DNA from 4 places in the Denitraticella aggregata genome. Region 2 is predicted to be linked to each of the others. Evidence: predicted binding sites of a transcription regulator. Region 2 holds the regulator's gene; each other region holds the start of a gene.

Region 1 (5,818 bases), on a different contig from region 2:
CCGGGATCAGTCGCCGCAGCACCGTGGCCGGTGCGTACTCGCGCTGCAGCCGCTCCCAATCGACCGCGTCCAGCGTGTTCTTGACCAGCAGGCCGAGTTCGGTGTCACCCTCCATCAGCAGCCGGCGGTCGAAGAACAGCGTGTCGGCGTCCTCCTCGCGCAGCGCCAGCGCGATGTAGTCGCGCAGCGTCGCGCTCAAGGTCAGGTCGGGCGCGGCGCGGCGCTCGATGGTCCGGAAGCCGGTCGGTCCGAGCGTGAAGTCCAGGGTCAGACCGGCGTCCTTCACCCGCAGGCGCAGGTGCCGGCCGGTGAGCGGCTCGAGGTCCCCGACCGGCAGAATGCGGCCGCGCGCGAAGTTCAGCGCGAGCGTCAGCGCTCGCGCCGGCGGGCGTTGCGGCAGGCGCGCGGCGAGGCCGGCGAGCATGGGTGAGAGCGTGAAGGCGGGCAGGCGGGGGAGGCTCATGGCATTGGGTTCCGGCAAGTCGAGGGGTCGGAGCGCGGTGCAGTTGCTCCCTCCCCTTCAAGGGGGAGGAAAGGTTGTCTTTACCGAGTTCACTCGTTTTTTTCGCTCCACTGACGGAAGCCTGGTGGCGCGTTGGGTTCAGGGTATGGTCTGCAGCTCGAGTCCGGGCCGGCCATGCCAGAAGCCGTTGCAGGCCTGGTCCACGCTCCATTGCGCGCTGGCGGCGAAGGCCTGCTGCGGAGTGGTCCGGCGGTGCCTAACCGCGTCGAACAGTTCGACGATGCGCGCGGTGTCGTTGCCCTGCGGGCTGATGCGCAGAACCTGCGCGTGGCGGCAGGCCTCGTCCAGGTCGCCAAGCAGGTTGTGAACGCGCGCCGACTGCGTCTGCACGCCGTTCAGGGTCAGGAAGGGCTCGCCTTCTCGGGTGCGCAGCACCAGCCCGTCCGCGAGGCCGAGGCAGCGGAACTCGCAGGTGTCCTTCTGCAGGTTGAAATGACGCGCGGTGAAACAGCGCGCCGAATGCGCCAGCGGCAGCCGCCCCCACGCGAGCACTTCGGTGTCTATCGGGCGTGCGAGGGCGGTCTGCAGCGCGGCGAGCGCATCGCCCGACATCTCGGGCGCGACCACCCAGCGGCGCGCGCCGAGCTCCATCAGCAGCGCCAGCGTGTCCGGATTGAACACGTTCAGCGTCGGTCCGGCGATCCAGTCGCGCCGGCTGGCTGCGGCGAGCAGCTGCACCGCCGACATGTCGTTGGCCTCGATGGTGAAGCGGTCCTGCGCGACGATTCGGCGCAGCGTCTTCAGGTCGGACTCGGATTCGATCAGCGACTGCGACGACAGCACCACTTCCTTGCCCGCGTCGGCCAGCATCGCAGCCACGTCCAGCCAGTCCTCCAGGCGCAGTTCATGCCGGCGCGAGCACACGGTCTCGCCGACATAGACGATGTCGACCGGACCGTCGGCGATGCCGGCGTAGAAGTCCAGCGTGGCCTGGCGCGGCCAGTAGTACAGCAGCGGGCCGAGCGCGATGCGGGTGGCATTCATTTCCATGGCCTGTAATACGCGCCCAGCGTGTGGCTGCGGCCTTCGGAGACCTTGTCCAGCTCGGCCATCCACGCCGGCTGCACCGAGAAGCGGTCGGCATCGGCGAGCACGCGGTCGATCGCGGCCCGCCACACGCGCGTGACCTGCGCGACATAGGCCGGGCTGCGCTGGCGGCCCTCGATCTTGATCGCGCGCACGCCGGCCCGCGCGAGTTCGGGCAGCAATGCGATCGTGTTCAGGCTGGTCGGTTCTTCCAGCGCGTAATAGGTCTCGTCGTTCACGTCGAAGCGGCCCTTGCACAGCGTCGGATAGCCGGCGCGCTCGGCGTCGCCGAAGCGGTCGATCAGGATCCCGTTGAGACGGGTCTCCATGCCGCGCGGGGTCTGTTCCCAGCGCACATGCTTGCCCGGCGAGCAGGCGCCGTTGCAGTTGGGCGACTCGCCGGTCGCATAGGCCGACAATGCGCAACGCCCCTCGACCATCACGCACAACCCGCCGAAACCGAACACCTCGATCTCGACCGGCGTGTGCGCAATGACCTGCTCGACCTGCGCCAGCGCCAGCACCCGCGGCAGCACCGCGCGCCGGATGCCGAAGCGCTCGCGGTAGAAATTGATCGCCTCGTAGCTGGTCGCCGAGCCCTGCACCGACAGGTGCAGCCGCAGCTCGGGATGCGTCTTCGCCGCATAGGCCATCAGGCCGGGGTCGGCGAGGATGACCGCGTCGATGCCGAACTCGGCCGCCCGGTCGATCGCGGCGGTCCAGTCGGCCCAGTTGTGCGCCTGCGGGTAGGTGTTCAGCGCGAGCAATACCTTGCGGCGGCGCGCGTGCGCGTAGGCCACGCCGTCGCGCATCGCCTTCGGGTCGAAGTTCAGGCCGGTGAAGTTGCGCGCGTTGGTCGCGTCCTTGAAGCCGACGTAGACACAGTCGGCGCCGTTGTCGACAGCGGCCTTCAGTGCCGGCAGGCTGCCGGCGGGGCAGACGAGTTCGATTGTGTGCTGGGTCATGTGCTTGCGGGGCTGTGAAAGCCCCGCAAGTCTAGTGTCGTGCCGCGGTGCGTGCGTTGACCCGTGTCAAAGGCCGGGCCGGTGACGGGCCTCGCGATCCTGCTGGGTCAACAAAAAAGGCGACCCGCGGGTCGCCTTTCTTCGATCGTGTTTCGCCGAGCCTTCAGCTCATGCGGCGGCGCATGGCACCAAGGCCGAGAAGGCCCAGGCCGAGCAGGGCGAGGGTGCCGGGTTCGGGGACGGCACCGACGGGAGGTGGTTCTGGTTCGTTGCCGTTTTCACGAAGATTTGCCTGAACTGTCAAGAGCGATTCCGTCAGGCGAATCGTGCCTTGATTCACGCCTCTTCGGACTCCTACGCCCAATGTCCCATTTTCAACGTCGAAATACGATGCGATGTCAATTGCCGCGCCTCCGAGGAATGCAGCTGTGTCGGACGGTCCAGCTTCCGTGCCGAAACTCACGTAGATGGTGTCACCCGATGCATTAATGCCGCCCGATGTCGAGAAGGTCAATTGCAGGATTCCGCTTATGAAATCATGATCACCGTAAGAGTACGGATTTGTAGTGATCAGCGTTAAGTTGTGCACATACGAAAAGGTCGTTGAATCTGAGAGCGCTTGACCAGATCCCGAAAAGATAATGTTTTGTTGGAACTCCAATTGGGTCGGTATCGCATGTGCCATCCCGACAAACCCCGCCAGGATCGCACCGACCAAAATCTTGCGTGTGGTTTTCATTTTCCTTTTCTCCGTCGTTTTTTTGCTCTTGGGTCCTGTTGCATCCGGGCAACGATCGACCACGTGAATACTGCTGCTGGCTCTCACTAAGCAGATCCCGTGCCAGATTCCAAAAATCCCCGCCTCGCTGGGCTTTTACGCCATTTCAGGCGCGGCCGTTCATCCGTTTCGCAAGAACTGTAAGAATCGCTGACATTTTCGCAACAAGTGTCGGTTCGATGCGTCCCGCTCGTGCCAGAAGCGCCTCGTCATTGCAAGCAAGTCTGGCCGCGGATGCATGAGGTCGACGCGACAAAAATCACGCTTTCGTGCCGATTTTTGCGCGAGTGTGACGTTTGTCACGGAAAGCGCGCCCGGATGGGCGTGCGGAAGTGTAAAAAAATCCGACACTTAGGTGCATTCGTGGTTGTGGGCGTCCATTGACACGCCGACTAGTCCGGCGATGCTGGGTCGGTCGAGAGCGGGGTGTCGCTCCCTCCCCCTTGAAGGGGGAGGAACAAGGTGCCGGAACCGGGTCCGTGCGCTTGATGGTCAGCGTGCGACGTGATGCGCGCCGCCGGCGGCGTGGTGGTGGCCGGCGTGCGGGCGGTGGTGGGGTTTCGCGCCGACGAAGCCGCCGACCAGCATGCCCAGCGCGCTGACCGCGAGGCCGTACAACTGCGGCTCGATGTCGCCTTCCGGCACGAAAAGTTCGAACAGCAGCCAGGTGCCGATGCCGAGCACGATCGCAAGCGTCGCGCCGAGGTTGTTGGCGCGCTTCCAGAACAGCCCGGCGGCCAGCGGCACGAAGGCGCCGGCCAGCGTGACCCGGTAGGCGCTCTCGACCATGTGATGGATGGTCGCGTCGGTGGACACCGCATACACCGCGACGATGATGGAGAACGCGACCACCGCGAGCCGGGTGGCGAGCAGCAGCTGGCGGTCGGTCATGTCGTTCCAGTAACCGCGCAGGATGTTCTCCGAGAAGGTCACCGATGGTGCGAGCAGGGTGCCGGACGCGGTGCTCATGATCACCGAGATCAGCGCGCCGAAAAACACCACCTGGGCGGCGAAGGGCATGTAGCCGATGATCAGGTTGGGCAGGATCAGCTGGGAATCCTCGTCCATGAAGCGCTCGACCATGGCCGGATCGATCAGGGTGGCAGAATACGCGAGGAACAGCGGCACCGCGGCGAAGAAGAAGTAGGACACGCCGCCGAGCGTGGTGCCCCACACCGCGACCCGTTCGTTCTTGGACGAGTTCACGCGCTGGAACACGTCCTGTTGCGGGATCGAGCCGAGCGCCATCGTCAGCAGCGCCGCGATCCATGCGAGCATGTCGAGCCGGTCCAGGGTCGGCAGAAACTCGAGCTTGCCCTCGGCCGAGGCCTTGGCGATCACGTTGGTGAAGCCGCCGGCCATGTCACCGGCCAGCCAGGTCACGTAGAGCAGGCCGAGCACGATCACGATCATCTGCACGAAGGTCGTCATCGCGACGGACCACATGCCGCCGAACAGCGTATACACCAGCACCACCGCGGCGCCGATGAACACGCCCTGGTTCACGGTGATCGCGCCGTCGGACAATACGTTGAACACCAGCCCCAGCGCCGCCATCTGAGCGCCGACCCAGCCCAGGTAGGACGCGATGATCGCCAGCGACAGCGCCACCTCGGTGCTGCGGTTGTAGCGCACGCGGAAGAAGTCGCCCAGCGTCAGCAGGTTCATGCGGTACAGCGGCCGCGCGAACACCAGGCCGAACAGCACCAGGCAGATCGACGCGCCGAGCGGGTCCGAGATCAGGCCGCGGAAGCCCTCGTCGATGAAGGTCGCCGAGATGCCGAGCACGGTTTCGGCACCGAACCAGGTCGCGAATACCATTGCGAGCACCATGATCATCGGCAGGTTGCGTCCGGCGACGATGTAGTCGCGCGCATCGTGCACCCGTGTGGCGGCATAAAGACCGATGCCGACCGACACGACGATGTAGGCAATCACGAGCCACAGGAGCATGAATGGATTTTCCGGTTGGGGTGACGGAAAGGGCGAGGCGACCCGATGTGCGATATGCAAACGGCCGCAGTTTAGCAACGAAATTCATGCGTGGGGACCGTTTTATCCCTTGTGCCACGCGGATTTCGGGAGGTGGTGCGATGCACCAGAAAGGGCGTGCCGGGCGGGGGTGTCAGGCCGGTCGAGGGGCGGCGCGGACCTGCGAGAATCGGCCTGCGGGCGCCGGATCGCGGCGCGCTCAGCCGACGAAGCGGTACAGCTCCAGGCCGACCATGGCCACCAGCAGTACGCCGATGAACGCGAGCAGGCGGTTGTGGCGACGCTGGGCGGCCTCGAGCCGGGCCATCTCCTCGCGGTGGATGCGGTTCTGGCGTTCGGGTTCGGTCAGCGCCTTGTGCACCAGGCGCGGCAACTGCGGCAGCGACGCGGCCCAGTTCGGGGCTTCGTCGCGCACGCCCTGGACCATCGCGCGCCAGCCCATTTGCTCGTCCATCCAGCGCTCGAGAAAGGGCTTGGCGGTCTTCCACAGGTCCAGCTCCGGGTCGAGCTGGCGGCCCAGGCCCTCGATGTTGA
Region 2 (5,818 bases):
CGTACGGTCACGCTGTTCGGTGATCGCGTGCCGGTCAGGGCGGCGATCCATACGATAGGGGGGCTCTCGGCGCATGCGGATCAGCGGGCCTTGCTCGAGTGGCTGGCCCATTTCGAGAAACCGCCTGAACGCACCTTCGTCGTGCATGGCGAACACGAGGCGTCGAGGGTCTTTGCCGAAGCGATCGAGTCCGAGCGGGGTTGGAACGGCGTCGAGCTCGCTGCGCCGGAGCGACTCTACCCGCTGGCGTGAAGGCAGCAGCAGGTGCGGCGGGAGGGCGTCATGAGGCGTTCACGACACCGTGATGGACTTGATTGTGGCACGACAAGGCCTGAACGGCACTCAAGGAAAGGTAATGCAAAACAGAAATTCTCGAAGTCCGCTCGACACGGTCAGTCGTGCGATGCGGCAGATGCATGATTCGGTCGAAGGAACGGTCGATCCGCTCGGCATGACTGCGCCCATCGTTCATGCGCAGCTGGCCTGGATGACCCATCCGCAGGAACTGGGGGAGCGGCTACTGGCGCTTTCGAATGATCTGTGGCGCCTGCAGAGCCATTCGATGTGGCGGATGCTCGGAAAATCGCATCCAGATCCGGTCAGGCCCAATCCGGACGACGTCCGTTTCGCGGATCCGGTGTGGACCGATCTGCCGACCTGGGATCTCGCGAAGGAGTGGTATCTCGCGATCACGCACAATGTGCAGGACATGCTGTACGACACGCCGGGGCTGTCAAGCAAGGAGCGTCGCCGGGCGGCGTTCTGGTGGCGAAAGTGGCTGAACGCGGTGTCTCCGACCAATTTTTTCTGGACCAACCCGATCGCGATCCGCAAGGCGATGGAATCCAACGGCGAATCGGTGCGCCAGGGTTTCAGGAACATGCTCGACGACATGCGCGCGGGTGACGTGCGGATGACCGATCCGGAGGATTTCAAGGTCGGCGAGAACCTGGCGACCACACCTGGTGCGGTGGTGTTTCGCAATGACCTGCTCGAGGTCATCCACTATGCGCCGACCCTACCCAAGGTGCATGCGGAACCTGTGGTGATCGTCACGCCCTGGATCAACAAGTTCTACATCCTGGACCTGACCCCGAAGAAGAGCATGATTCGCTATCTGCTCGACCAGGGGCTGGATGTGTTCATCACCAGTTGGAAGAATCCGGACGAATCCCTGCGCGACGTCGGTTTCGACGATTATCTGATGCGCGGCGTGCACGCGACCGTGGATGTTGCGCGCAATTTCACCGGGGCGGCGCGGGTGCATGCGGTCGGCTACTGCATCGGCGGCACCGCACTGGCCATGTACATGGCCTGGGCCAATCGCGAATTCGACGAGGAACACGTTCCGGTGGCCGACCTCACGCTGCTGACGACGCTGGTCGATTTCCACAAACCGGGGGATATCGAAGTGTTCGTCGATGATGCGAGCATCCGCTTCATCATCGGCAACATGGCGCGCAAGGGTTGCCTCGATGGCAGGGAGATGGCGTGGTCGTTCCGCCTGTTGCGCTCGAACACTCTGATCTGGCACTACGTCGTGCATGGTTGGCTGTATGGAGAATCGCCGCCGCCGTTCGACGTCCTGTTCTGGAACATGGACACCACGCGCATGCCCTACGCGATGCATGCGTGGTATCTGCGCGCACTCTATCTGGAGAACCGACTCATCGAAAAGGATGGGCTGCGCCTGGCCGGACAGCCCCTGGATCTGTCGCGCATCACGCAGCCCGTCTATGCGGTTGCGGCTGAGGACGATCACATCGCGCCGTGGAAGCAGGCCTATCGCATCAATAATCACGCCACCGGACCCAAGCGCTTCGTGCTGTCGAGTTCGGGGCATATCTTCGGCATCGTGAATCCACCGGTCGATCCACCGAAGCGCAAATACTGGGTGGCCGACGCGCACCGCTCCGACCCGGCCGACAGCTGGCGCAGTCAGGCTACGGAGCATGACGGATCATGGTGGGAAGACTGGATGCAATGGCTCAAGCCGCGCTGCGGTGAGTGGGTGGATGCGCGTCCGGTCAGCCGTCGCGGGTTTCCCCGGCTGGCCGATGCGCCGGGGGCTTACGTGCTCGAACGGTGACCCGTTGCGCCCGCACCGAATGCTGCGGATCCCGGCGCCGTGCGCTTGACTGGCGTCAATGACCCGTTCTGGTCGGTTGCGCACAATCGGCTCGGCAAGGAAGGCCGGCGGCCCGGTGGTCAGCCCTGATGTCGAGCGAGTCGATCGGGCGCAAGCAAGGTGATGTCCTTGCCCTGTACCCTGATCAGGCCGGCGTCGGACAGGTCGTGAAAGATCCGGGACAAGGTTTCTGGCGTGAGGTTGAGGCGGGACGCCAGGACCTGCTTGCTGGTGGGCAACTGGATGCGTGGAGTGGCGCTGTGGTCGTTGTCGTCATGTTGTTGCAGCAGGTAACCGATCACTCGCTGGGTGCTCGAGCGCAGCGAGTAGGCTTCGACGTCCTTGACCATGCCGTGCAGACGGACCGCCATGCCGGCCAGCAGCCTGCGGGCGAAGTCGGGGTCCTGATCGATCAGTTCGGACACGACGTTCTGACCGATGTGCAACAGATTGGACGCGACCAGCGCCTCGGCGAACACCGGGTAGGGGCGATTCATCAGCATCACGGCCTCACCGAAAGTCTGCATCGGACCGACGACCTCGACGACCTTCTCGTTGCCCTGGGCGGACGAGACGCCGAGCTTGATCTGGCCGGTCACGACCAGATAGAAGCCGTGGGCCGGGTCGCCGCGTTGGAAAAGGAGTTCACCCTTGTCGAGCTTGCGCTCGCGGGTGAAACGGGCGACGTTGCCGACATCCGCTTCGCTCAGGCCACTGAACAGCGGCACCTGCATTAACAGCGCGGACAGATCCTGGTTTGGACTGGACATTGAGAACCCCCTGCATAGGCCGAGCATTCTAACGCCACTGATCCCGGTCCTGCATGCGGCGGGTGCAACAGACGGAACGCAGGGATGTTTGATAACACGGCCTGAACGATGGAGAATCGCGATCCTGACCGACGGCCGGCGCGTCTCGTATTCGCCGCCCTGGTTTTTTCACGACAGCGACAGCGGATTCGCCGAAGATGATTTACTACACGATCAAGAATCTGCATGTCACTATGGTGGTGCTCAGCGCGATGGGGTTCGCGTTACGCGGCTGGTGGATGTTTTCCGGGTCTCCACTGTTACGTCACCGTGCGACCCGGCTCCTGCCGCATGTCGTCGACAGCATGCTGCTCGGAAGTGCGATCGTGCTGGCCATGATGATTTCGCAGTATCCTTTCGCTGCCAACTGGGTGACGGCCAAGGTGGGGGGGCTGATCGCTTACATCCTGTTGGGAACGATCGCGCTGAAGCGGGGCCGCACGCGTCGGCAGCGTATGCTTGCCTGGTGCGCCGCTGCGTCGGTCTATGCCTGGATCGTGTCGGTCGCGCTGTCCAAGAACGCGACCGGGTTTTTTGCTTTGTGAGGAATGTTTCATGACTGAATCGCTCGTTCCGGTGTCCCCCGGATTCGAGGCGCCGCTCGAGATGCTGGAGACCTGCCATGAGCGTCTGCATGCGCAACTCGGCACGCTGGACCGGCTGGCCAGATGGTTGCCCGAGCATGGTGCCGACCAGCTGGCGCGCAGGGCGGCGGCGGCCATCATCCGCTATTTCGATGTTGCCGCGGTCAACCATCACATGGATGAGGAGCTGGATCTGATTCCTTTGCTGCGACAGCGGGTGGATACCGACAGGCGCTTTCCGCTGGAGTCGCTGATCGAATGGATACTCGAGGATCATCAGCGCATGTTCGCCGCGTGGGATGTGATGCGCGCCAAGCTCGAGCGGGTGTCGAAAGGCGAGGTCGTCGATCTGACGCTCGACGAAGTGCATGCCTTCACCGAACGCTATGCGCTGCACACCGAACGGGAAGAGGGCGAACTGTTTCCCTATGCGCGGGCGCTGCTGACCGCGGAGGATCTTGCGCGTATTGGCCAGTCGATGACCAACCGACGTCGTCAGCCATCTTGCTGACAGCTCGCGGCCCGGGGTGTGGCACGCGCGTCAGCGACCGCCGACCGGGTGCTGGATGAGTTTTCTGAGTTTGTCCTGTGCGACGATGCGGATATGCTTCTGCTGTACCGCAATGATGCCCTCGTCCTGGAAGCGGGAGAAGGCGCGAGACACGGTTTCGAGCTTCAGGCCGAGGTAGGAGCCGATCTCGTCCCGGGTCATGCGCAGATGAAACTCGGCGGCGGAAAAACCGCGTGCGGTGAAGCGCTGTGACAGATTCAGCAGGAAGGCCGCCAGTCGCTCCTCGGCGCGCATCGAACCGAGCAGCATCATCACGCCGTGGTCACGCACGATTTCGCGGCTCATGACCCTGTGGAACTGGTGTTGCAGCCCCTCGATCTCGCGCGACAGTGCCTCGAGCTTGTCGTACGCGATGACACACACTTCACTGTCTTCGAGCGCGACCGCGTTGCACGAGTGTGCCTCGGTGCTGATTCCGTCCAGCCCGAGCATCTCGCCGGTCATCTGGAAGCCGGTGACCTGCTCGCGACCGTCCTCGAGCACTACGTCGGTCTTGAACCAGCCGATACGGATCGCGTAGATTGCCTCGAACGGGTCGCCTGCACGGTACAGGTGTTGCTGGCGCTTGACCTTGCGGCGCGTTCCGACCAGTTCATCCAGCCGGTGGATCTCGTGCTCGGTCATGCCGAAGGGCAGGCACAGTTCGAGCAGGTTGCATTGCGAGCAGGCTGACTTGATGTCGGCGGCTGTAATCGGCACGGTCGCCTTCATTTGCACGATCTGAACACTCCGTTCGTGGACGGGCGATAATGGGGTCCATTGATCCAGGTCAAACCCCTGCCTCCCGATTTTTGCGATCGTTAGCCATTCCTATAAAGGTCAAGTACATGAACACTCAACCCGATCTGGTCTTCGATCAGCAACTCATCCGCCGATTCGACGTCAATGGCCCACGCTACACGTCCTATCCCACAGCGGACCGCTTCGTCGAGGCGTTCGATGCGCGCGCGTTGCAGGACTGGCTGGCCAAAAGAGCGATCGGCGGTACCAGCCGGCCGTTGTCATTATACTTCCACATCCCCTTCTGTAACACGATCTGCTATTACTGCGCCTGCAACAAGATCATCACCAAGGATCATGGCCGTTCGGCGAAGTACCTGAAGTACCTGGACCAGGAGATCGGCATGCAGGCGGAGCACCTCGGCGGAAGCCGGCAGGTGACTCAGCTCCATCTGGGCGGAGGCACGCCCACCTTCCTGTCCCATGACGAAATGCGTCAGTTGATGGATTCGGTCCGGTCACGTTTCCATCTCGTGCCGAACGGGGAGTATTCGATCGAGGTCGATCCGCGCAAGGTCGATTTCGACACGGTCAAGCTGCTCGCCGATCTGGGTTTCAACCGCATGAGTGTCGGCGTACAGGACTTCAATCACGACGTGCAGGTCGCGGTCAATCGCGTGCAGAGCATCGACGAGACGCGTCTGGTGATGGAGTCGGCGCGTGCCACCGGCTTCAAGTCGATCAGCATGGATCTCATCTACGGGCTGCCGAAGCAGAACGTGATCAGCTTCAATCGAACGCTCGAAAGCGTGCTCGAACTGTCGCCCGACCGGATCTCGCTCTACAGCTACGCGCATCTGCCGGGTCTGTTCAAGCCGCAGCGGCGGATCAGCTCGATCGAGTTGCCCACCGGGGACACCAAGCTCCAGATCCTGCAGCTTGCGATTCGCCGTCTGACCGAGGCGGGCTATGTGTATATCGGCATGGATCACTTCGCCAGGCCGGA
Region 3 (5,818 bases), on a different contig from region 2:
CGTGATCGTCGTCACATCCGCCGGCAGCGCCGGATCGAGCACGAAAGCGACCGGCATCGTGCGGCGCTCGCCCGGCGCCAGCGTCTGCTGCGTGAAACAGAAGCAGTCCATCTTCATGAAGTGCCGCCCCGCGACCTGTGGGCCGTAACTCGGCACGGCCTGTCCGGTGATCGGCTCCGCACGCGTGTTCGTGACCTCGTACGCGATCGTGGTCAGTTCCCCCGGATGCACGCGCACCGCGGTCTGCAGCGGACGGAAGGTCCACGGCAGATCGTGGTGGATGTTGGCATCGAACTGCACCGTGATCGTGCGTGACAGGTCGACCTGGGTGTTGACGACCTGGCTCGGCTGCAGGATGTTGTTGATGCCGGTCACCTCGCAGATCTTCTCGTAGAACGGCACCAGCAGAAAGCCGAAGCCGAACATCGCGACCGCGCCGAGCGCCAGGCGCTGCAACACCCTGCGATTCTCCCGTTCAAGCCTGTTCGTACGCTCGCCGCTCATAGCCCGCTCTCCGCGCTCATGCGCCCAACATCTTGTGCTTGATCACCACCAGCATGAAGAACCCGAACGCGACCGCCGCGAGCAGCAGGCCGGTGCGGACGTTCTTGGCCCGGCGCGGGTCCGGCCCGGGTGTGCGCCCGGCCGACGGCCCGCCCGCGCCGCCCTGCCCGGCATCGTGCTTCATCTGCGGCGTCGCGAGGTGCGTACTCACGCGGCTCACCTGAGCACCGGCGCTTCTTCGAAGGTGTGGTGCGGCGCCGGCGACGGCACCGTCCACTCCAGTCCTTCGGCGGCTTCCCAGGAACGGGCCGCGGCCTTCTCGCCGGAACCGCGCGCGGCCTTGATGACCACCCACAGGAAGATCAGCTGCGACAGCCCGAAGCCGAATGCGCCGATCGACGCGATCATGTTGAAGTCCGCGAACTGCAACGCGTAGTCCGGCACCCGACGCGGCATGCCGGCCAGGCCGAGGAAGTGCATCGGGAAGAAGGTGATGTTGAAGAAGATCAGCGACGACCAGAAGTGGATCTTGCCGACCGTTTCGTCCGGCATGCGGCCGGTCCATTTCGGCAACCAGTAGTAGGCACCGGCAAACAGCGCGAACAGGCTGCCGGCGACCAGCACATAGTGGAAATGCGCCACCACGTAGTAGGTGTCGTGGATCTGGATGTCGATCGGCGCGATCGCGCAGATCAGGCCGGTGAAGCCACCCATCGTGAACACGAAGATGAAGCCGGTCGCCCACAGCATCGGCGTCTCGAATGTCATCGAGCCACGCCACATCGTCGCGATCCAGTTGAACACCTTCACGCCGGTCGGTACCGCGATCAGCAGCGTCGCGTACATGAAGAACAGCTGACCGGCGGTGGGCATGCCGGTGGTGAACATGTGGTGCGCCCATACCACGAAGGACAGGATCGCGATCGACGAGGTCGCATACACCATGGACGCGTAGCCGAACAGCGGCTTGCGAGCGAAGGTCGGGATGATCTGGCTCACGATGCCGAAAGCCGGCAGGATCATGATATAGACCTCGGGATGCCCGAAGAACCAGAAGATGTGCTGGTAGAGCACCGGATCGCCGCCGCCGGCGGCGTTGAAGAAGCTGGTGCCGAAGTGGCGATCGGTCAGCAGCATCGTGACCGCACCGGCCAGCACCGGCATCACCGCGATCAGCAGGTAGGCAGTGATCAGCCAGGTCCAGCAGAACAGCGGCATCTTCATCATCGTCATGCCGGGCGCGCGCATGTTGAGCACGGTCACCACGATGTTGATCGCGCCCATGATCGAACTGATGCCCATGATATGGACCGCGAAGATCGCCATGTCCATGCCCATGCCCATCTGGATCGACAGCGGCGGGTACAGCGTCCAGCCGGCGGCGGTCGCGCCGCCCGGCACGAAGAAGGAGCCGATCAGCAGGATCGCCGCGGGCGGCAGCAGCCAGAAGCTCCAGTTGTTCATCCGCGCGAAGGCCATGTCGCTCGCGCCGATCATCAGCGGGATCTGCCAGTTCGCGAAGCCGACGAAGGCCGGCATGATCGCGCCGAACACCATGACCAGCCCGTGCAGCGTGGTGAGCTGGTTGAACAACTCGGGTTCGACCACCTGCAGGCCGGGCTGGAACAGTTCGGCCCGGATCGTCAGCGCCATCACACCTCCGGAGAGGAACATGATGAAACTGAAGATCAGGTACATCGTGCCGATGTCCTTGTGGTTGGTGGTGGTGATCCAACGCATCAACCCGGTCGGGCCGTGATGATGATCATGCAACTGATCAGGGGTTACCGCCGCCATGCTGCCTCCTTCGCTGACCGGTCGGGCGCGCCCTTCCGGATGGTGATTGCATTGTTTCAAGGCTTGCGGGCATGGGCTGAACGCCCGCTGCCCGCAGCATCATTCTCGTCGTGCAGGGGAGGCGATCAACCGCCTCGCGCGCCCGCGACCTCGTCCGGCATGACCGCGTCGCCGATCGCGTTGCCCCAGCCGTTGCGCAGGTAGGTGGTCACCGCCGCGATGTCCGCGTCGGACAGCTGAGCGCCGAACGGGGCCATCGCAGTCCCCTCCCTGCCCTTGAGCACGACAGCGAGCAAGTCGTCATGCGGTCCCTGAACCAGTGCCGAGCCGTCCAGCGCCGGGAAGGCTGGCGGGATGCCGGTACCCGCCGGCTGGTGACAGGCCGCGCAGTTGGCTGCATAGACTTCGGCGCCACGCGCGATGAGGTCGTCGCGCGACCATTCACGGTCGTCGGCCACGGTCTTCGCGAGGCTGGCGACCTTGATCCCTTCGGCCCAGGCGCTGTAATGGGTCGGCGACACCACATGCACTTCGATCGGCATGAACGCATGGTCCTTGCCGCACAGTTCGGCGCAGACGCCGCGGTAGATGCCTTCCTTGTCGGCACGGAACCAGGTGTCGCGGATGAAGCCCGGAATGGCATCCTGCTTGACGCCGAAGGCCGGCACCCACCACGAATGGATCACGTCGTTGGCGGTGATCAGCATGCGGACCTTGGTGCCGACCGGCACGACCAGCGGATTGTCCACCTCGAGCAGATAGTGGTCGCCTTTGTCCTCACGCCCCTGGATCTGGGCCAGCGGCGTCGCGAGATTGGACACGAAGCGGATGCCCTCGCCTTCGCCCTGCAGATAATCGTAACCCCACTTCCACTGGTAGCCGGTGGCCTTGATCGTGATCTCGGGATCCGTGGTGTCGCGCATGTCGATGATCGTCTTGGTCGCCGGCCAGGCCATGCCCACCAGGATGAAGACCGGAATGATGGTCCACACGACCTCGATCGTGGTGTTCTCGTGGAAATTGGCAGCGACCGCACCGCGCGACTTGCGATGCTTGAAGACCGACCAGAACATCACTCCGAATACGACGATGAAGATCACCAGACAGATGAACAGCATCAACGTGTGCAGGTCGTAGATCTGTTCGGCCACGCTGGTCACTGGCGGCTGAAAATTATAGCGACTCTGCGCCAACACGCCCTGCGATACAGTCAGCAATGCGGCTGAAGCTGTCAGACGCCCGGAAAGACTCATGTCTCAACCCCCATGTGGTCCATTGTTGCAAGTCACGAAAAACCGATCTGTCGCGCATTCACGTCGTCGTGACCGACAACCGCTCGGGGGAACGCTCCTCCGACCCTGCTGCGCAAAAGGCCAAGCGCTCAAAATCGTTCGGAATCTTGTAGACGCGCGGTTCTTCGCCTGCTTGAGGCGATCATGCCATAGCCGATTCCGCGCTCGCAACACGATTTTTTGACGTCGATCAATATGCTGCGACGCCGCATGTGATAAACGTGGCCTTCGAACCTGTCGATCAGGACATCGCGAAGCCAAGCGCATGTCTTGTTGCTGCCATGCAGCACGCTTATGCTTTAGGTATGAATGGCTGCGTCGGCTCACGCAGCGAGTCTGCGCGCCATCCATCTGAGGACCGCGCCGATCACCGGGAGCTTGGCGTACAACTCCTCCGCCGCATCCCAGTAGTCGCGATGCTCGGCAACCCTGCCCTGCTCGTCGAAGACCATGTGCGTGACCCCCCGCACTGTCATCGCGCGGCCATGCGTCGTGAAGCTGAACACCCATGCGAGCATCGCATCCCGGCCCTGGACGATGCGTGTGCCGACCGCGAAGCGCGGATCGTCCACCTGCGCGAACATGTGGCGGAAGATCCGTTCGATCGCGTCGACGCCGCGGACGTCGTTGAACGGGTCCTTGAAGTGCGCGTCGGCCGCGTAGAGCTCGCGCAGCCGCACGACCGAGGCCGGCGACAGACCTTCATAGAAAGCGACCAGCGACTCGACGTCTGCGTTCATGCGCCGGTGATCCTGCCGACCAGTGAAAAATACGCGCGATAGGGCAGCAACTGCAGCAGCTTCAGCACGCGGGTGAAACGCTTCGGAAAGTGTATCTCGAACTGTCCGCGGCCAAGGCCGGCGATGATCGCGTCGGCCGCCTGGTCCGGCTGCATCAGGGCCGGCATGTGAAAGTCGTTCTGCGCGGTCAGGCCGGTCGCGACGAAACCCGGGCTGATCAGATGGACCGCGATGCCGCGCGGGGACAGATCGAGGTACAGCGTCTCGGCAAAGTTGATCAACGCGGCCTTGGACGCCCCGTACGCGATCGCCTTCGGCAGCCCGGCGTAACCGGCGACGCTGCCGACCATTGCGATCGCACCTTCGCCCTGCTGCAGCAACTGCGGCAATACCGCCGCCACGCCATCCGCGACCCCGAGGAAATTGACGTCGAAAGTGCTTCGGATCGCCTCCGGGGTCATCTCCCATGCACGCAACGGTGCATAGGTCCCGGCATTGAGGATGACGAGGTCCACGCCGCCCCAGCGCTCGACGATGATCTCCAGCACGCGCGCGTAGTCGCCTTCCCGGGTGACGTCCATCGGCAGGGCCAGCGCACCAGCGCAGTCGGCCGCGACCTCCGCAAGCTTGCGCTCATCGCGCGCCGACAGGGCCAGCCATGCCCCGCGGGCGGCGAGCCTGCGCGCGAGCGCGGCACCGATGCCGCTCGATCCGCCGACCAGCCACACCCTGCGCCGGGCCCAGTCGCGTATCCGGGGATTCAGCGACTTCATTCGGGGCGCTTGTAGAAGGACAGCGTTACCTCGCCCAGCCGGAAGCCGAACTTGCTCATCACCGAGCGGTTCAGCATCACGCGGTCGTCCATCAGGAACATCCAGTCGTCGAAATCGACGTTGTACACCTTGTCGCCGACCGGCAGGGCCAGTACGTAGCGCCAGCGCAGCGCATTGCCCTGCGCCTGGCCGACCGCCTCGCCGACCACGTCGTCGGCGCGGCCGGTGTAGCGATTGCGGTCGTGCCGTACGATAGTCCACACCCGCCGTTGCGTGGTGCCGTCCGAATACGTGAAGTGTTCGTCCAGCACGCCGGTGTCACCTTCCCAGCTGGCTTCAATCACCACATGAAAGCGACGCACGACCTCGCCCGAGCGATCCTGAAAGATGCCGTGCGCGTCGAGCGTACCGTCGAAATAGCTGCGCAGGTCGAGTTCGGGTTTTTCCATCGCGTACCTGTCGATATCCACCGACCCGCAACCGGCCAGCCCCACGAGGCCGGCAAACATCACTGCAATCCTGTTCATGTCGCGCCTTCCGCAAAATCGAGTTCGTCGCGCAGCGCCCACAACAGCACGGACGCGCAGACCTTGAGCGCCACCGGCAGCAGCGCATAGACCGCCGCCAGGGCCCGTAGCGACGCGGGATCGGTGCTCCCCGAGGCATAGCCGAACAGGGCCAGCAAGGGCAGCGCAAGGCCCGCCGCGAGCGC
Region 4 (5,818 bases), on a different contig from region 2:
CTGATCGATCTGGCCGGCAAGCAGACCGGCTGGATGGCCTCGGTGACCGACATCACCGAGCCGCGCCGGGTCAGGGAGGCCCTGGTCGCCGCGCAGCAACGCTTCGAGGCGGTGCTGGACGGGCTGGAGGCGGCGGTGTTCGTCGCCGATGCGATGTCGGACGAGATCCTGTTCGCGAACCGCGCGTTCAAGAACATTTACGGATACGACGCGGTCGGGCGCACCGTGCGGGGTGTGTCGGTGCCGCAGCCCGAGCGCGGTGACTATCTGGTGGAGCTGCGCGGACTGGACGTCAACCAGTTGCCGCGGGAACTGTTCGACGGCGAGGTGCAGCATCCGCTGTCGGGGCGCTGGTACCACGTGCGCGAGCATGCGACCCGCTGGGTGGATGGGCGGGTGGTGCGCATGGGCATCGCCACCGATATCACCGACCGCAAGCAGATCGCTGAGTCCTCGCGTGTCCAGGCCGAGCGCCTGCAGCACACGTCGCGCCTGATCACGATGGGTGAAATGGCCTCCACGCTCGCGCATGAACTGAACCAGCCGCTGTCGGCCATCGCCAACTACTGCATGGGGTGCGTCACCCGCATCCAGTCGGGCAAGTTCCGCGAAGAGGACCTGCTGGCCGCGATGCAGAAGGCGAGTTTCCAGGCCGAGCGGGCCGGCAAGATCATCCGGCGGGTTCGGGAATTCGTGAAGAAGAGCGAGCCGCGTCGCAGCGCGGTCAGGCTGGAGGAAGTGCTCGACGATGCGATCGGCTTTGCCGATATCGATGTGAGACGTGTCGGCGGCCGGATCGTGCTGGAGGTCGAACCGGATCTCCCGCCGGTGCATGCCGACCGGATCATGATCGAGCAGGTCGTCATCAATCTGGTCAAGAACGGCCTCGATGCGATGTCGGGGATTGCGCGCGAGGACAGGGTGCTGGTGCTCAGGGCACATGCGCTCAATGCCCGTCTGGTCGAGGTCGCGGTCATCGATCGGGGAAACGGTATCGGCGAGGACGAGCGCCCACTGCTGTTCACGCCGTTCTACACCACCAAGGCCGAAGGCATGGGCATGGGGCTGAACATCTGCCGGTCCATCGTCGAGTTCCACGACGGCAGATTGACCGTGGCGGACAACCCGGAAGGCGGTACCATCTTCACCTTTACGCTCCCCACGGAGGCCGAAAGTGAGCATGTCGCCAGAAGAGCCTGACCAGTGCATCTTCATCGTCGATGATGACGATGCCCTGCGTGATTCGCTGGTCTGGTTGCTCGAATCCAGCGGTTACCGGGTCTGCGCCTACGCGTCGTCGGAGGCGTTTCTCGAAGACTACACCACCGCGCTGACCGGTTGCCTGGTCCTGGACGTGCGCATGCCCGGCATGAGCGGGCTGGAACTGTTCGAGGCCTTGCGCGAGCGCCACTCGACGCTGCCGGTGATCTTCATCACCGGGCATGGAGACGTGCCGATGGCGGTCTCCGCAGTCAAGCGCGGCGCGGTGGATTTCATCGAGAAGCCGTTCGGCGATCGGGACATGCTGGGCCTGATCGAAGACAGCCTCGCGCGCGAGCGCGCCGGTCGCCAGAAGCGCCAGCGCGAGGCTGAGACCGCGCGCCGGTTGAGCGAACTGACCCATCGCGAGCGCGAAGTGCTCGATCTGATCATCGCCGGCAGGCTCAACAAGCAGATCGCGGACATGCTCGGCATCAGCATCAAGACCGTCGAAGTCCATCGCGCCCGGGTCATGGAGAAGATGTGCGCGAACTCGCTGGCCGAACTGGTGCAACACGTGATCAGCGGCGAGAGCGGCGCGGCGCGCGGCTGAATTCCGGGGCCGGGCCGGCTCCGTGCGCGGCGCCGCTCTGGTATCTTGAACGCTTTTCCGGCCCCGATCCACCGAATGTCCGCCATTAACGGCTTGCTCCTTCTCGGCGGCGTGCTGCTGTTCATCAGCATTCTCGCGAGTACCGTGTCGGCACGGCTCGGCCTGCCGCTGCTGCTGCTGTTCCTGGTCGTCGGCATGCTCGCCGGCGAGGAGGGGCTGGGCGGCATCGACTTCGACGACTTCTCGACCACGATGCTGGTCGCCCAGCTCGCGCTCGCGGTGATCCTGCTCGACGGCGGCTTGCGCACGCGCGCCTCGACCTTCCGGGTCGCGTTCAAGCCGGCCGCCTCGCTGGCGAGTTTCGGTGTGATCATCACGTCCTTGGTGCTGGGCGTATTTGCGACCTGGCTGTTCGATGTCGACTGGCGCATCGGTCTCCTGCTTGCCGCGATCGTCGGTTCGACCGATGCGGCCGCGGTGTTCTCGCTGCTGCGCAACAGCGGGGTGCGGTTGAACGATCGGGTCAAGGCCACGCTCGAGATCGAGTCCGGCGCGAACGACCCGATGGCGATCCTGATGGTCATCGTCATGGTGCAGTTGATCATGTCGCCGGGCGAACGCGACGGCTGGGCCTACGGCGTGATCCTGTTGCAGCAGCTCGCTTTCGGCATCCTGGCCGGATGGGTGGGCGGGCGCGTGCTGGCCCACCTGCTTGCGCGCCTGCGTCTGGCCGAGGGCCTGTACGCGCTGCTGATCGTATCGGGCGGGCTCATGGTCTTCTCGGCCACGAACATGATCGGCGGCAGCGGCTTCCTGGCAATCTACCTGGCCGGACTCGTGATCGGCAACCGTCGCTGCCATGCCACAGAACACGTGTTGCGGGTCATGGACGGCCTGGCCTGGCTGTCGCAGGCGGGCATGTTTCTCGCGCTGGGCCTGCTGGTCACGCCGTCGCACCTGCTCGAGCAAGCGACGCTGTCACTCGCGATGGCGCTGTTCCTGATGCTGGTGGCCCGGCCGGTCGCGGTGTTCGCCTGCCTGTGGCCGCAGCGTTTCGCGGTCAACGAGATGGCGTACATCTCGTGGGTCGGTCTGCGCGGTGCGGTGCCGATCGTGCTGGCCATGTATCCGCTGATGATGGGTGTGCCGCAATCGCTGCTGCTGTTCGACGTCGCCTTCGCGGTGGTGCTGGTGTCGCTGCTGGTGCAGGGCGCGACGGTACCGGTGGCCGCGCGCCTGTTCAAGGTCGTCGTCCCGCGCCGCGACGAACCGGTCGACCGGCTCGAGGTGTGGGTCGGCGAGAACGAGACGTTGGATCTGATGGAGTATCACGTCGGCCACGGCTCGCGTGCGGAGGGATCGCACCCGGACACGCTGGTCTCGCGCGAGGCGGGGCCGGATGTGCGCTGTGCTGCGGTGCTGCGCGCAGGCAAGGCGTTACCGCTGACCCGTGCCACCCGCCTGCGCGAGAACGACTCGGTCTGGCTCATCGCGCCAGACGAGATGGCCGAGCGTCTGGCTGCGGCCTTCGCGCCGGGACGCGAGGACGAACTGATCGCCAACGCGGGCTTCTTCGGCGAGTTCACCGTGTCCGCGAACTGCATGGCGGGCGATCTGGCCGCGGCCTACGGACTCTCGCTGGAGGAGGGCGAGGCCGACGTGCCGCTGGCTACGCTGCTGGTGCACCGGCTCGGACGGCATGCGGTCGAGGGCGATCGGGTCGGCATCGGCGGGTTCGAACTGACCGTAAGGCACCTGGACGCCAGGGGCGGTATCGACCAGATCGGTCTGAAATGCCCGCGCCCGCACATGCCGTGAGGCGATTCTTGGACAAGCACGAGCGATCCGGTCATTTGGCACCGCGGTTCGCCCTGAGTCTGTCCAGGCGTGTCGACCGGACCCGACCGGCGTTCGCTTGACCTGGGTCAACGGTTTATCGTCGACCGTGCGATAAGTTCTGCGCTTCGAATTCAGCTAGCGGGAGACGCAATGGCTAAAGCGGCGCAGATGCCGGCCACGGGCCGGTCCTTCATGTCGGGCAACGAGGCGGTTGCCCGAAGCGCGTGGGAAGCCGGCGTGCGGGTGGCGGCCGCCTATCCGGGCACCCCCTCGACCGAGATCCTTGAGGAACTGGCAGCCTGTCCCGACGTGTATGCCGAGTGGTCGATCAACGAGAAGGTGTCGCTCGAGGTCGCGCTCGGTGCGTCGATGGTCGGTGCGCGGGCGCTGTGCGCGATGAAACATGTCGGCCTGAACGTCGCCTCCGATGCGTTGATGACGATGACGGTGACCGGCGTCAAGGGCGGACTGGTGATCGCGGTGGCAGACGATGTCGGCATGTCCTCGTCGCAGAACGAGCAGGACTCGCGCTTCTGGGGCCGCTTCGCGCATGTGCCGGTGCTCGAGCCCGCGGACTCGCAGGAAGCCTTCGACATGACACGCGCCGCGTTCGAACTGTCCGAGCGCTTCTGCGTGCCGGTGATCCTGCGCATGACCACGCGCATCTGTCATGTCAAGTCGGTGGTGCAGGCCGGCGAGCGCGAAGCGATCGAGCCGATCGGCTTCGAGAAGGATCCGCGCCGCTGGGTCATGGTGCCGGGCCACGCCAAGCCGCGCGTGCCGATGATGTACGAGCGCGAGGCTGCGCTGCGCGCCGAGTCCGAGGCCTCGCCGCTCAATCGGACGCATCGGGGCGCGGAGCGCACGATGGGCTTCGTCGCGTCCGGCCCGGCCTTCATGCATGTGCGCGAGGCCTTCCCGCAGGCGCCGGTGTTCAAGCTGGGCCTGTCGTATCCGCTGCCACTGGAGGCCTTGCGCAGCTTCGCGCGGAGCGTCGAAGAACTCGTCGTGGTCGAGGAGACCGAGCCGCTGGTCGAATCCGAACTGCGCGCAGCCGGGATCGTCTGCACCGGCAAGGCCCGCCTGCCGCGCACCGGGGAGCTGTCGCCCGACGTGCTGAAGTCCGCGCTCATGCCCGGCCCGGACGGCAGCGTGGCCGAAACCGCACAGGCCACACAGGCTGCCGCGGTGCCGGCCCAGCCGGTCTTCCCGCGTCCGCCGACGCTGTGTGTCGCGTGTCCGCATCTGGGCGTCTATTACACGCTGTCGCAGATGCGCAACCTGATCATCTCGGGTGACATCGGCTGCTACACGCTCGGCGCCGGTCATCCGTGGAATGCGCTCGACACCTGCATCTCGATGGGGGCGTCGCTGGGCATGGCGTTGGGCATGGACAAGGGGCGCGGCCCTGCCGACGAGAACAAGAGGATCCTCGCAGTCATCGGCGACTCCACCTTCATGCACATGGGCATGCAGGGTCTGCTCGACATCACGTGGAACCGCGGCAACGTGACGGTGCTGCTGCTCGACAACCGCACCGTTGGCATGACCGGCGGGCAGGACAACCCGGGCAGTGGCCGCAACATCCACGGCGACGATACGCCGCGGGTGGATTTCGCGCAGCTGTGCGAGGCGCTCGGCGTCCGGCGCGAGCGCATCCGCGTGCTCGACCCCTACCAGTTGCCGGTGCTGTTCAAGGCGCTGCGCGAGGAGACGAAGATCGACGAGCCGTCGGTCATCATCACCGACCGGCCGTGTGTGCTGATCGACGACTACAAGCCCACGCGCCCCTACCTGGTCCGCGACGACCTGTGCACCGGTTGCGGCAACTGCATCGACGTCGGGTGTCCGGCGATCCACGTCACGCGGCGCGACCAGGTGGTCAAGGCCTCGGGCAAGAGCGTGGATCTGGCCTTCGTCCGCATCGAGACTTCCGCCTGCACCGGCTGCGGCCTGTGCGTGCAGCCGTGCGCGCCGGAGGCCATCGTGCATGCCGAACCGGTGTTTCCGATCAATTTCGCGCGGAAATGATCCGATGACGACCAATATTCTGGTGTGCGGCATCGGTGGTCAGGGCGTCATGACCGCCACCGAGATCCTCGCCGAGGCGGCACTTTCGCTCGGCTTCGACGTGAAGAAGACCGAGGTCGCAGGCATGAGCCAGCG

The links. Region 2 encodes FNR, which switches genes on or off when oxygen is low (the NO sensors DNR and NnrR bind a similar motif). Its sites were predicted from a motif close to TTGANCTAGNTCAA; they were not measured.
Region 1: the regulator FNR is predicted to act here: its motif matches at 2,571-2,584, upstream of ubiU (ubiquinone anaerobic biosynthesis protein UbiU).
Region 3: the regulator FNR is predicted to act here: its motif matches at 3,774-3,787, upstream of coxB (cytochrome c oxidase subunit II).
Region 4: the regulator FNR is predicted to act here: its motif matches at 3,729-3,742, upstream of ACKVEX_RS12450 (thiamine pyrophosphate-dependent enzyme).

What each region holds. Positions count from the first base shown of each region.
Region 1 is NZ_JBLLNL010000007.1:98,542-104,359, forward strand. Features, by position in the region: gene ubiT (ubiquinone anaerobic biosynthesis accessory factor UbiT) at 1-463, opposite strand, end outside; gene ACKVEX_RS10335 (U32 family peptidase) at 602-1,507, opposite strand; gene ubiU (ubiquinone anaerobic biosynthesis protein UbiU) at 1,504-2,514, opposite strand; gene ACKVEX_RS10345 (PEP-CTERM sorting domain-containing protein) at 2,678-3,253, opposite strand; gene ACKVEX_RS10350 (high affinity choline transporter 1) at 3,785-5,245, opposite strand; gene ubiB (ubiquinone biosynthesis regulatory protein kinase UbiB) at 5,484-5,818, opposite strand, start outside.
Region 2 is NZ_JBLLNL010000013.1:42,853-48,670, reverse strand. Features, by position in the region: gene ACKVEX_RS14330 (MBL fold metallo-hydrolase RNA specificity domain-containing protein) at 1-252, shown strand, start outside; gene ACKVEX_RS14325 (PHA/PHB synthase family protein) at 404-2,089, shown strand; gene ACKVEX_RS14320 (Crp/Fnr family transcriptional regulator) at 2,209-2,898, opposite strand; gene ACKVEX_RS14315 (SirB2 family protein) at 3,099-3,482, shown strand; gene ACKVEX_RS14310 (hemerythrin domain-containing protein) at 3,493-4,032, shown strand; gene fnr (fumarate/nitrate reduction transcriptional regulator Fnr) at 4,063-4,803, opposite strand; gene hemN (oxygen-independent coproporphyrinogen III oxidase) at 4,920-5,818, shown strand, end outside.
Region 3 is NZ_JBLLNL010000003.1:186,761-192,578, forward strand. Features, by position in the region: gene ACKVEX_RS05845 (cytochrome c oxidase assembly protein) at 1-504, opposite strand, end outside; gene ACKVEX_RS05850 (cytochrome oxidase small assembly protein) at 521-715, opposite strand; gene ctaD (cytochrome c oxidase subunit I) at 721-2,301, opposite strand; gene coxB (cytochrome c oxidase subunit II) at 2,427-3,554, opposite strand; gene ACKVEX_RS05865 (nuclear transport factor 2 family protein) at 3,917-4,333, opposite strand; gene ACKVEX_RS05870 (SDR family NAD(P)-dependent oxidoreductase) at 4,330-5,106, opposite strand; gene ACKVEX_RS05875 (DUF3833 domain-containing protein) at 5,103-5,633, opposite strand; gene ACKVEX_RS05880 (MFS transporter) at 5,630-5,818, opposite strand, start outside.
Region 4 is NZ_JBLLNL010000009.1:148,064-153,881, forward strand. Features, by position in the region: gene ACKVEX_RS12435 (PAS domain S-box protein) at 1-1,200, shown strand, start outside; gene ACKVEX_RS12440 (response regulator transcription factor) at 1,181-1,813, shown strand; gene ACKVEX_RS12445 (potassium/proton antiporter) at 1,889-3,631, shown strand; gene ACKVEX_RS12450 (thiamine pyrophosphate-dependent enzyme) at 3,803-5,683, shown strand; gene ACKVEX_RS12455 (indolepyruvate oxidoreductase subunit beta) at 5,688-5,818, shown strand, end outside.